2 regions of the Cupriavidus phytorum genome follow, and region 1 is predicted to be linked to the other one. Evidence: riboswitches for the same ligand, from Rfam matches in the RefSeq annotation. Region 1 holds a riboswitch; the other holds the start of a gene.

Evidence for each region. Region 1 has a riboswitch for glycine ahead of gcvT (glycine cleavage system aminomethyltransferase GcvT). Riboswitches for the same ligand answer to the same signal wherever they lie in the genome.
Region 2: another riboswitch for glycine. It lies ahead of C7416_RS16965 (D-amino acid dehydrogenase); the one in region 1 lies ahead of gcvT (glycine cleavage system aminomethyltransferase GcvT).

The regions. Positions count from the first base shown of each region.
Region 1 covers NZ_QKZN01000012.1:74,479-79,957, forward strand. The annotation lists gene C7416_RS24080 (UvrD-helicase domain-containing protein) at 1-1,532, opposite strand, end outside; gene C7416_RS24085 (glycine zipper 2TM domain-containing protein) at 1,815-2,042, shown strand; glycine riboswitch at 2,117-2,204, shown strand; glycine riboswitch at 2,226-2,350, shown strand; gene gcvT (glycine cleavage system aminomethyltransferase GcvT) at 2,446-3,573, shown strand; gene gcvH (glycine cleavage system protein GcvH) at 3,674-4,054, shown strand; gene gcvP (aminomethyl-transferring glycine dehydrogenase) at 4,153-5,479, shown strand, end outside.
Region 2 covers NZ_QKZN01000006.1:109,030-114,508, reverse strand. The annotation lists gene C7416_RS16975 (sialidase family protein) at 1-397, opposite strand, end outside; gene C7416_RS16970 (TonB-dependent receptor) at 402-2,678, opposite strand; glycine riboswitch at 2,912-3,010, shown strand; glycine riboswitch at 3,011-3,128, shown strand; gene C7416_RS16965 (D-amino acid dehydrogenase) at 3,184-4,452, shown strand; gene C7416_RS16960 (DUF1484 family protein) at 4,818-5,003, shown strand.

The DNA of each region.
Region 1 (5,479 bases):
GACTGCGCCTGCCGTTCGTCGAAGCTGTCGTACAGGTAGGCCTCGTAGTGGATGCCTGCCATCAGGTCGTCGAGCACCTCGGTGGCCGGGTCCTTCGCCGCGCGCTCGGCCAGCCGCACCATCGATTCGCAGAACACCCGCAGCGGCTCCAGCTGGCGCGGCTGCAGCTTGCCCTCGATGCCGCCCATCATCGCCGCCTCGAACAGCGACACCTTGGCCTGGCCGGCGAAGGTGCCCAGCACCTCGAGCGTGGTGTTGCCGACGCCGCGCCGCGGTGTGGTGATGGCGCGGATAAAGGCGGGATCGTCGTCGGGATTGGCGATCAGGCGCAGGTAGGCGCAGATGTCCTTGATCTCGGCCTTGTCGAAGAAGCTCTGGCCGCCCGACAGCACGTAGGGGATGCGCTCGCGCCGCAGGATCTGCTCGAACAGCCGCGCCTGGTGGTTGCCGCGGTACAGGATGGCGTAGTCGCGGAATTGCGCGCGGCGCTCGAACTTGTGCGCCGACAGGCGGAACACCACCGACTCGGCCTCGTGCTCCTCGTCGTTCATCGGGTGGATGGCGATGGGGTCGCCCATGCCGTGCTCGCTCCACAGCTTCTTGTCGAACAGCTTGGGATTGTTGGCGATGACGGCGTTGGCGGCTTCCAGGATGCGCACGGTGGAGCGGTAGTTCTGCTCCAGCTTGATCACCTTCAGGTCCGGGAAGTCGGTCTGCAGCCCGCGCAGGTTGTCCAGCGTGGCGCCGCGCCAGCCATAGATGGCCTGGTCGTCGTCGCCCACCGCGGTGAAGGCCGGCGCGCGCAAGTGGGAGCCGCCCGCCAGCAGCTTGAGCAGCTGGTACTGGCAGGCGTTGGTGTCCTGGTATTCGTCGACCAGGAAGTAGCGCAGGCGGTTCTGCCACTTGAGCCGGACCGCTTCGTCGCGCGCGAACAGTTCCGCCGGCAGGCGGATCAGGTCGTCGAAATCCACCGCCTGGTAAGCGTTCAGCGTGGCGACGTAGTTGCGGTAGACCAGCGCGGCCTGGTGCTCGTCGGCATTGGCGGCCTGCGCGATCGCGGCCTCGGGATCGACCATGCCGTTCTTCCACAGCGAGATCGTGCTCTGCACGCCGCGGATCAGCTTCTTGTCGGTGGTGCCGAGCTGCTCCTGGATCAGGCCGAAGCAGTCGTCCGAATCCATGATCGAGAACTGCGGCTTCAGGCCGACGTGCTCGGCTTCCATGCGCAGGATCTGCACGCCCAGCGAGTGGAAGGTGCAGACCGTCAGCTGCTTCAGCGGAATGCGTTTGCCCTCGCGCGTGGTCTTGCCCTCCATCAGCTTGCCGATGCGCTCCTGCATTTCCTTGGCCGCCTTGTTCGTAAACGTGACGGCGGCGATATGGCGCGGCTCGAAGCCCTTGTCCTCGATCAGATGCGCAATCTTCTGCGTGATCACCCGGGTCTTGCCGGAGCCCGCGCCGGCCAGCACCAGGCAAGGCCCGTCCAGGTAGCGGACGGCTTCGGATTGGGCGGGGTTCAGGCCATGGGTCATGCGGGGCAGGCGTTTGGGGGCAGCGGCGGAATCGACGGAGAACGGCGGCAAGCGGCGTAATTTGCCGGCATCCCGGCAAGGGCGTGCGGCAAAGCTGCCGATGTTAACACGCTCGCCGCGACGGGTCAGTCAGCGCAAGCCGCGCGCGCGGGCCCGGCTGTGTCACGGGCGTAACACTTCGTAAAGCGCGGAGCGAATGGCATAGCGCGACACTCTAATCAGTGTGTCCCCCGGTCCGCCGGATCGCTTGGGCATGCACAAATCATCACATCGGAGCCAACAATGAAAACCCTGCAAACTTTGACCAAGGTGACCCTGATCGGCATGACGGTCGCGGCCTTTGCCGGTTGCGCGGACATGACCCCGAAACAACGTAACACTGCCATCGGCGCCGGTGCCGGCGCGGTGGGCGGCGCCGTCCTGACCGACGGCAGCGCGCTGGGTACGCTGGGTGGCGCGGCCGTGGGCGGCGTGATCGGTAACGTCGTCACCGACGACAAGAAGAAGTAAAGCCGTGGCGCGCAGTGGCGGGTACGGGCCCCTTGCCGTGGTTTGACAAAGGCCGGGCCCTCCCGTACATTGCGCGCATCCGACCGGGAGAGCGCGCATCGCCTGCGCCGCCGAAGGGGTATCACCCGAAAACTCTCAGGCACCACGGACCGGTCGGATCGGCATGCAACATGCACACGATGCATGCCGCACTCTGGAGAGCGGCACCCGCCATTCGTGGCGAGCGTGCCCACCGAAGGGGCGCGCGAGGATGGGATCCACCGGATCCGCCTCGTAATCTCTCAGGTATCGAGGACAGAGGGGTCATCCGCCGCAGCGGATCGCTTGTCATATTGGCGTAGCGAAGGTTGCGGCGGATGGCCCTTTTTTGTTTTCGCCAACCGAGACTGCCCCCGAGGATTCCATGACGCTCCAGGCCACGCCCCTCAACGCTATCCACCGCGCCCTGGGCGCCCGCATGGTTGACTTCGGCGGCTGGGACATGCCGGTCAACTATGGCTCCCAGATCGAAGAGCACCATGCGGTGCGCAACGATGCCGGCATGTTCGACGTCTCGCACATGTGCGTGGTCGATCTCGCCGGCGCCAATACCCGCAGCTTCCTGCGCGGCCTGCTGGCCAACAACGTCGACAAGCTGCAGACGCCCGGCAAGGCGCTCTATTCCTGCATGCTCGACGAGAACGGCGGCGTCATCGACGACCTGATCGTCTATTTCTTCGCCGAGGACCGTTTCCGCCTGGTGGTCAACGCCGGCACCGCGGTGGGCGATATCGACTGGATCCGCGCCCGCAACGACGCCACCGGCAGCGGCGTGACCATCACGCCGCGCCGCGAGGACGTTGCGCCCGCCGGCGTGGAGCCGCTGGCGATCGTCGCGGTGCAGGGGCCCAACGCCCGCGCCAAGGTGTGGAGCACCTTCCCGTCGACCCAGCCTTCCGATGCGCTCAAGCCGTTCAACGCCGTGGTGGTGCAGGACCCCGCCCTCGGCGAAGTGATGGTGGCGCGCACCGGCTACACCGGCGAAGACGGCTTCGAGCTGGTGGTGCCGGCCGCCAGTGTCGCCGGCCTGTGGGAAAAACTGAATGCCGCGGGCGTGCGCCCGGCCGGCCTGGGTGCGCGCGACACGCTGCGCCTGGAAGCCGGCATGAACCTGTACGGCCAGGACATGGATATCAAGGTCTCGCCGCTGGATGCAGGCCTGGCGTGGACGGTCGACCTGCAGAGCGAGCGCGACTTCACCGGCAAGGCTGCGCTGGCCGCGGCCGGTTCGCGCCAGCAGTTCCTCGGCCTGATCCTGCGCGACAAAGGTGGTGTGCTGCGTGCTCACCAGAAAGTCATCACCCCCGCCGGTGATGGCGAAATCACCAGCGGCACCTTCAGCCCCTCGCTGTCGCAATCGATCGCCTTCGCGCGCCTGCCCCAGGGCGTGAACGTGGGCGACACCGTGCAGGTGGAGATCCGCGACCGCAAACTCAGCGCGACTGTGGTTAAACTGCCGTTTGTGCGTCATGGCAAGGCACTCGTGAGCTAAGGGAAAGCCCCGCTCACCCAACGGTCGCCCTCGCCTGCCGGCAGCGTTGCCGGGCAGGCATCACCCAAACAAGAAACAGATCTGAATCCGGAGAACCTTCATGAATTTCCCCGCTGACCTCAAGTACACCGAGTCGCATGAGTGGGTGCGCGTCGAAGCCGACGGCACGCTCACCATCGGCATCACCGACCACGCACAGGATGCGCTCGGCGACATCGTCTTCCTGGAGTTGCCCGAAGTGGGCAAGTCGGTCGGTGCCGGCGACGCGCTGGCGGTGGTGGAGTCGGTGAAGGCCGCTTCCGACATCTACGCACCCGTGGCCGGTGAAGTGATCGCCGTCAACGAGGCCGCCACCGCGGCGCCCGAAAGCGTCAACGCCAACGCCTTCGATGCGTGGCTGTTCAAGCTCAAGCCGGCCAATGGCGACGACGTCAACGGCCTGATGTCGGCCGACGCCTACAAGGCCAGCGTCGGCGCCTGATCGCCCGCCGGTCCCGCGCCAGGGACCGGCACACCGCATTCGCGGCGCCGCGGCACGGCTGACCACCTGCCGCCGCGCCCCCCACGAGGTTCTTGCCCATGAACGCCCCGCTGCCCATGAACGCCGCCCACGCAACCCGGCCCACGCTGGCCGAACTGGAGGCGCGCGACGCCTTCGCCGCCCGCCATATCGGCCCCGATACCCCCGAGCAGCAGCACATGCTGAAGACGCTCGGCTATGACAGCCGCGCCGCGCTGATCGACGCCGTCATCCCCGCCGCCATCCGCCGCCGCGACGGCATGCCGATGGGCGAGTTCACCGAGCCGCTGAGCGAAGAAGCCGCGCTGGCAAAGCTGCGCGCGCTGGCCGGCAAGAACAAGGTGCTGAAGAGCTTTATCGGCCAGGGCTACTTCAATACCATCACGCCCGGCGTCATCCTGCGCAATATCTTCGAGAACCCGGCCTGGTACACCGCCTACACGCCCTACCAGCCCGAGATCTCGCAGGGCCGGCTGGAAGCGATGCTGAATTTCCAGCAGATGGTCACCGACCTGACCGGGCTCGACATCGCCAATGCGTCGATGCTCGACGAAGGCACCGCCGCGGCCGAGGCGATGACGCTGCTGCAGCGCGTGAACAAGCACGATTCCAATATCTTCTTCGTCGCCGACGACGTGCTGCCGCAGACGCTGGAAGTGGTGCGCACGCGCGCGCTGCCGCTGGGCATCGAGGTCAAGGTCGGCCCCGCCGCCGACGCTGCCGCGGCGGGCGCGTTCGGCGTGTTGCTGCAGTACCCGGGTGTCAACGGCGACATCAATGACTACCGCGCCATCGCCGACGCGGTGCACGCCGCCGGCGGCCTGGTGGTCGCCGCCGCCGACCTGCTGGCGCTGACGCTGATCGCCGCGCCGGGCGAATGGGGCGCCGACGTGGCGGTGGGCAACTCGCAGCGCTTCGGCGTGCCGCTGGGCTTTGGCGGCCCGCACGCCGGCTACATGGCGGTGAAGGATGCGTTCAAGCGCTCGATGCCTGGCCGCCTGGTCGGCGTGACCATCGACGCGCAGGGCAACCAGGCCTACCGCCTGGCACTGCAGACGCGCGAGCAGCATATCCGCCGCGAGAAGGCCACCTCCAACATCTGTACCGCGCAGGTGCTGCTGGCGGTGATGGCGTCGATGTACGCGGTCTACCATGGCCCGCAGGGCCTGAAGCGCATCGCGCAGCGCGTGCATCGCCTGACCGCGACGCTGGCCGCCGGCCTGCAGGCACTGGGCTTCGCACGTACCAACGCCAGCTTCTTCGACACGCTGACGCTGGAGACCGGCTTCAACACCGATGCGATCCACGCCGCCGCCACCGCGCGCGGCATCAACCTGCGCCATGCCGGCGCCACGCGCGTCGGCATCTCGCTGGACGAGACCGCCA
Region 2 (5,479 bases), on a different contig from region 1:
TCCATGGCTTGGGTAGCGGCTGGGTCCACGTGATATAGACCTGCCCGTCGGCGCCGGTGGCCACCTTGGGGCGGCTTTCATGATCGGCGGCGACCGGCTCCGGCGTGGCGTTGACATGCCGCGCTTCGCTGAAGCTGCGACCGTAGTCCGTCGACGAGCGCACCGCGACATGCTGGCCGTCCTTGTAGGCGATCCACAGCCTGCCGTCGCGGTCGAAGGCGGCGCCGGTGCCCAGCTCGCTTGTTTTCGGCTTGGCCTGGCCGCCGTGGCCGGCGTGGTTGCCATGCGCCTGTGCGGCCGCGGTGGCCGACGCCAGCGTGGCGCAGACCATCAGTCCGGCAGCGATCAGGCGGACAGCGCGGCGGGCGCCTGGCAGGGTTGGAGTCAGCGTGTTCACGTGCTCAGAAGGAAAGTTTCGCCTCGGCGTAGAACGTCCGGCCCGGGTACGGGTGATAGACGTAATAGCGCTGGTCGGTGAGGTTGTCGATGCCAAGCCCGAGGCGAACGTTCCTTGCGGGCTTGTAGGTCACCTTGACGTCGAAGGTCAGGAAGCTGCTGGTGCCGCCGAAGGTGTCGGGGTTGGTGTCCGAGTTGTCGAGCGTATTGTACTGCCGGCCCGAATAGGTCATCGCCAGCGTGCCGGCCCACGCCGGCGTAAAGCGATAGGTGCCCACCAGGTTGGCGCGCCACTTCGGGATGCGGTAGAAATACTTGCCCACCGAGGCCGGGTTGTTGGCGTTCTCCAGCGTCTTCGAATGGTTGTAGGCGCCGCTGGCCGAGAGGTCGAAGCCGCGCACCAGCACATCGCGCCCGTCGTAGGCCAGCTCGATGCCGCGCGTGCGCACCCGGTCGACGTTCTGGAAGCTGGTGACGGTGGGGAACACCGTGGTGTTGGTCTGGCTGACCAGCGCATCGCGGATATCGTCCTCGTACAGCGAGACCCGGAAATTCGACGCCTCCACCGTGCGTTCGAAGGTCAGGTCCTTCGAGAACGAGCGCTCGGGCCGCAGGTTGGGATCGTTGTTGATCAGCGCGGTGCCGGTGATGCGGCCCTGGAACAGCTCGCTGACGGTCGGGTAGCGATAGGCCTGGCCCAGCGACAGCCGGCCCAGCCAGTCCTGCCCGAACGCCTTCTCCAGCGCCAGCTTGGGCGACCAGTTGGATTCGCTGCGCACCGGATAGCCGATATCCACGCCAGGCTGGCTGCGGCTGCCGTCATAGGCGCGCCAGTGCTCGTAGCGCACGCCGGGGATCAGCTTCCAGTCCTCGGCAAAGTACCAGGCGTCCTGCGCGTAGATCGCCTGGGTCTCGGTCTTGCCGGTAAAGGCATTGTTGAACGCGGTGATGGTGGCCGCGCGCCAGTCCGAGGTGTTGTAGGTGGTGTTGCTCAGCCGGTAGTTGTCATAGTGGTATCCGAACGTGACCCAGTGCCCGCCCTGCAGGCGCTCGGGGCGGTAGTCGGCCTTCAGGTCGAGCGTGCGCCAGCCGGTGCCGTCGCCATAAGTCACCGTGCCCGGTCCGTTGCCGACGGCGTTGGCGCTGCGGCTCACGTCCTTGCTGACGTCGAACAGCGACGCCACCCCGGAAAAATTCCACCCCGTCTGGTTGCGCGTGCGCAGCGACAGGCCGTAGAGCCAGCGCGCATCCTCGCCATTGCCGGGCGCAAACGCGTTAGCCGGAATCACGTACTGGTAGCCGCCGATGTTCACCGGACCGCTGGACACCACATTGCCATTGGCATCGCGCAGGTAACTGCCGGTGGTGTTGGAGCGGTCCTGCTGCCAGTAGGCGGCGGTGAACTGCGCCTGCAGCGTGCTGGTGATGTCGTAGCCGAGCTTGAGCTTGAGCTGGTCCTGCACGGTGTGCGTGATGCCCTCGCTATTCACGCCCATCACCACGCGGTCGCGCCCGCTCTGGTCCTGGTCGAAATACGCGCCCGAGACCGGCGTGTCCGCCGCGCCCGCGGGCCGCGTCGAGCGCGACGCGGTGTAGAAGCTCAGCGGCTGGCTCTTGCTGTCCTGCCGGTCCACGCTGACCAGCCACGAGAACGCGCCGACGCGGTCGCCCACATAGGCGTTGGCATGCACCCCGTTGAAGTTATCGTGGGTGCCATACAGGTTGAAGCGCTGCGTGAACAGCTGCACGCTGGCATCGCCCTCGAACTTCTGCGGCGTGCGCGTGGTGATCAGCACCGTCGCGCCCAGCGAATTTCCCGGATACAGCGCCGAATACGGGCCGTACAGCACGTCCATGCGCTCGATCTCGGCGGCATTGACCAGCGACCAGCGCGGCGGGAAGCTGAAGTCCGAGCCCAGCAGGTTGGACAGCAGCAGGCCGTCCGCATAGACCAGCCCGCGCGCCGACTGGCGCGAACTGGTGCTGCGCACCGAGATGATCGAATTCATATCGCCGATAAAGCGCTTGCGCACGGCGAGGTTGGGCGCGTACTTGAGCGCGTCTTCGGTATTGACCACGTTGAAGTCGGCCATGCGCGTGCTGCTGATGCCATACGCCGGCGCCGGCGTGTTGGGCGGAATCGCCGGCGTCTTGCCGCGGTCCGGGCCGGCCGATACCACCACCTCCGGCAACGACGCGGGGGCCTCCACTGCCTGCGCGGCGGCCACGGCGGGGCCCATCAGCACTGCCGAAACGGCCAGTGCAATGCGATGTTTCTTCACTGAATACCTTGTTGTCGTCGTTGTGGGCTCGCAGCGCCTGCGCACCATCAGGCGCTCCTCCCCTGCGTCCCGCACGTCTCTGAGAGCGAGCGCTGACATTTTATGGGCCCGCAAGCCGACGGCCGATGCGACATAGCGACGCGGCCGGCGCAGCCATTTCCGCTTGTCTCCGTGTTAACCCGCATATCCAATACGGGGCCTTGTCACTACATTGCCCCGACTGGCATCAAGCCAGCGTGATGCAGGGAGAGACTGTCGCGGCGCCCGCCGCGCACGGCGCCGAAGGAGCAACCGCCCCGGAAACTCTCAGGCAAAAGGACCGGCATCACCCGTCAGTGCACTCTGAAGAATGCCGGACGCCATCGTCCGCCCGGCATACCGAAGGAGCAAGCGCGCCCGCCCCGCGGCAAGGCGTCGTGAATCTCTCAGGTCCAGAACAGAGGGGGCGTCCTAAACGCATGTTGCGTGCGGACTCCACCCCCGACGTTCCCGGAACCTGTAGATCATGAAGACAATCGCTGTCATCGGCGGTGGCATCACCGGTGTCACCACGGCCTACGCGCTGGCGCGGCGCGGATTCTCCGTCACGCTGTTCGAACGGCATCGCTATGCCGCCATGGAAACCTCGTTCGCCAACGGCGGACAGCTCTCCGCATCCAACGCCGAGGTCTGGACCCACTGGTCCACCATCGTCAAGGGGATGAAGTGGATGCTGCGCAAGGATGCGCCGCTGCTGGTCAATCCCCGGCCCAGCTGGCACAAGCTGTCGTGGTTCGCCGAGTTCATCGCGTCGATTCCCCACTACCGCCGCAACACCATCGAGACCGCGCGCCTGGCCATCGCCGCGCGCGAGCACCTGTTTGCGTGGGCGGCGCAGGAAGGCATCGACTTCGACCTGAAGCGCGCCGGCATCCTCCATATCTACCGCGACCGCGCCGGCTTCGAGCATGCCGGCCGGGTCTCCGCGCTGCTGGCGCAAGGCGGGCTCGAGCGCCGCGCGGTGACCCCGCAGGAGATGCGCGCGATCGAGCCGACGTTGGCGGGCTCCTACTACGGCGGCTACTTCACCGAAAGCGATTCGACCGGCGACATCCACAAGTTCACCAGCGGCCTGGCCGCCGCCGCCGCGCGCCTGGGCGTGCGCTGCCTGTACGGCCAGGACGTGCGCGCGGTGAAGACCGACGGACGGCATGCCACCGTCACCGTGCAGGACGGCAACGATAGCACCACTGCCTCCTTCGACGGCGCCGTAATCTGCGCCGGCACCGCCAGCCGCGCACTGGCCGCCGCGCTGGGCGACCGCGTCAACATCTATCCGGTCAAGGGCTATTCGATCACCGTCAACCTGACCGACGACGCCAGCCGCGCGGCGGCACCGACGGTCAGCCTGCTCGACGACGAAACCAAGCTGGTCACCAGCCGCCTCGGCGACGACCGCTTCCGCGTCGCCGGCACCGCCGAGTTCAACGGCACCAACCGCGATATCCGCGCCGACCGTATCCGCCCGCTGGTGGACTGGGTGCAGCAGTGCTTCCCCGGCGTCAGCACGCGCAGCGTGGTGCCGTGGGCCGGGCTGCGGCCGATGCTGCCCGACATGCTGCCGCGAGTGGGACGCGGACGCGCCGCCTGCATCTTCTACAACACCGGCCACGGGCATTTGGGGTGGACCTTGTCGGCGGTGACGGCGGAGATGGTTGCGGGAGTTGTGGACCAGGCACTGGGAAGCGCCCCGGCAATGGTGCCTGGCGCGGCCCTGACGCCTGCCCAAGCCTGATCCCCGCACGCGCATTTTCAAGAGTCTGCGATTTCTGAATCCGTTGCCCGGATCCAAACTTCGCGCGCCCCTGGAAATGCGACATCTCTCATCGATTCCCCGGTAGCTACGCGAAATACTGGTGGCGTCATCGGAACCACCGATGATCGGGTGTGGAAAGCCCGGATGTTTATGGTGGACAGGCGTTGCCTTGTAGCAGGCAACGCCTGTGTGCTCGCACGAACCAAGCTGGCTCCCTGGCGGGCCGGGCGAGGCAGCCGCAAGGCTGACCGGTTCCCCACCGTAGACCGGTCTTTCCACCCTCGCCGTCTGGCCCGCCGCCCTCATGTGGAAATGAGTGGCGCGCTTTTTCTAGTGGGGAATCCATGGCAATGATCGATGAAATCACAAACGACTGTCTTCAGCAGGTTCGCGCGGGAATTGAAGGAGTTCTCGTACTGCTGGATCACGAAAGCGAAAGCTCTGAAGGCTGCTTCAGTGCGCTGTGCCTGCTTGGCATGGTGAAGATGCAGCTGGATGGGCTGATGGTTGAGCGGGAGCGGTTGCAATAGCGGTTGGCGGGTGTGATGGTGGGGCTGTGCTGTCACACCTCGCCTTGCGGGTCCGCTCCCGCGAGTTGGTCATTGAGCACGGATGGGATTCCCCAACGACACGCCGACTGACTGACCAACCATGATGGGGATTGCAATGGCCGTAGTCGGCCATAAGCGGAAAGCTGGCATTTGCAATTGAATGTCTGTTCCGCATGCGGGGTCTGTCCTTCGACTTGCTCAATTCGATGTCCGAAAGCGCCCGTTCAACTTTGCTGCCGGGTGACCAGCACCTCCTCACTCGGTCACCGGCTTGCCACGGAAGTGCTCTCGTACAAGCAGGACTGATAGAGCCTTGGATGATGGGGTATTCCAAAGTTGCTGCCCTGGCGATCGAAACCGCCAAGGGCTGAGCGTCAAAGACGCCCACGCTTATGTGCACGTGGCATACTAATGTGCGCGTGGCATACTTAAAATTGGGAGGCGGGGTAGCATGG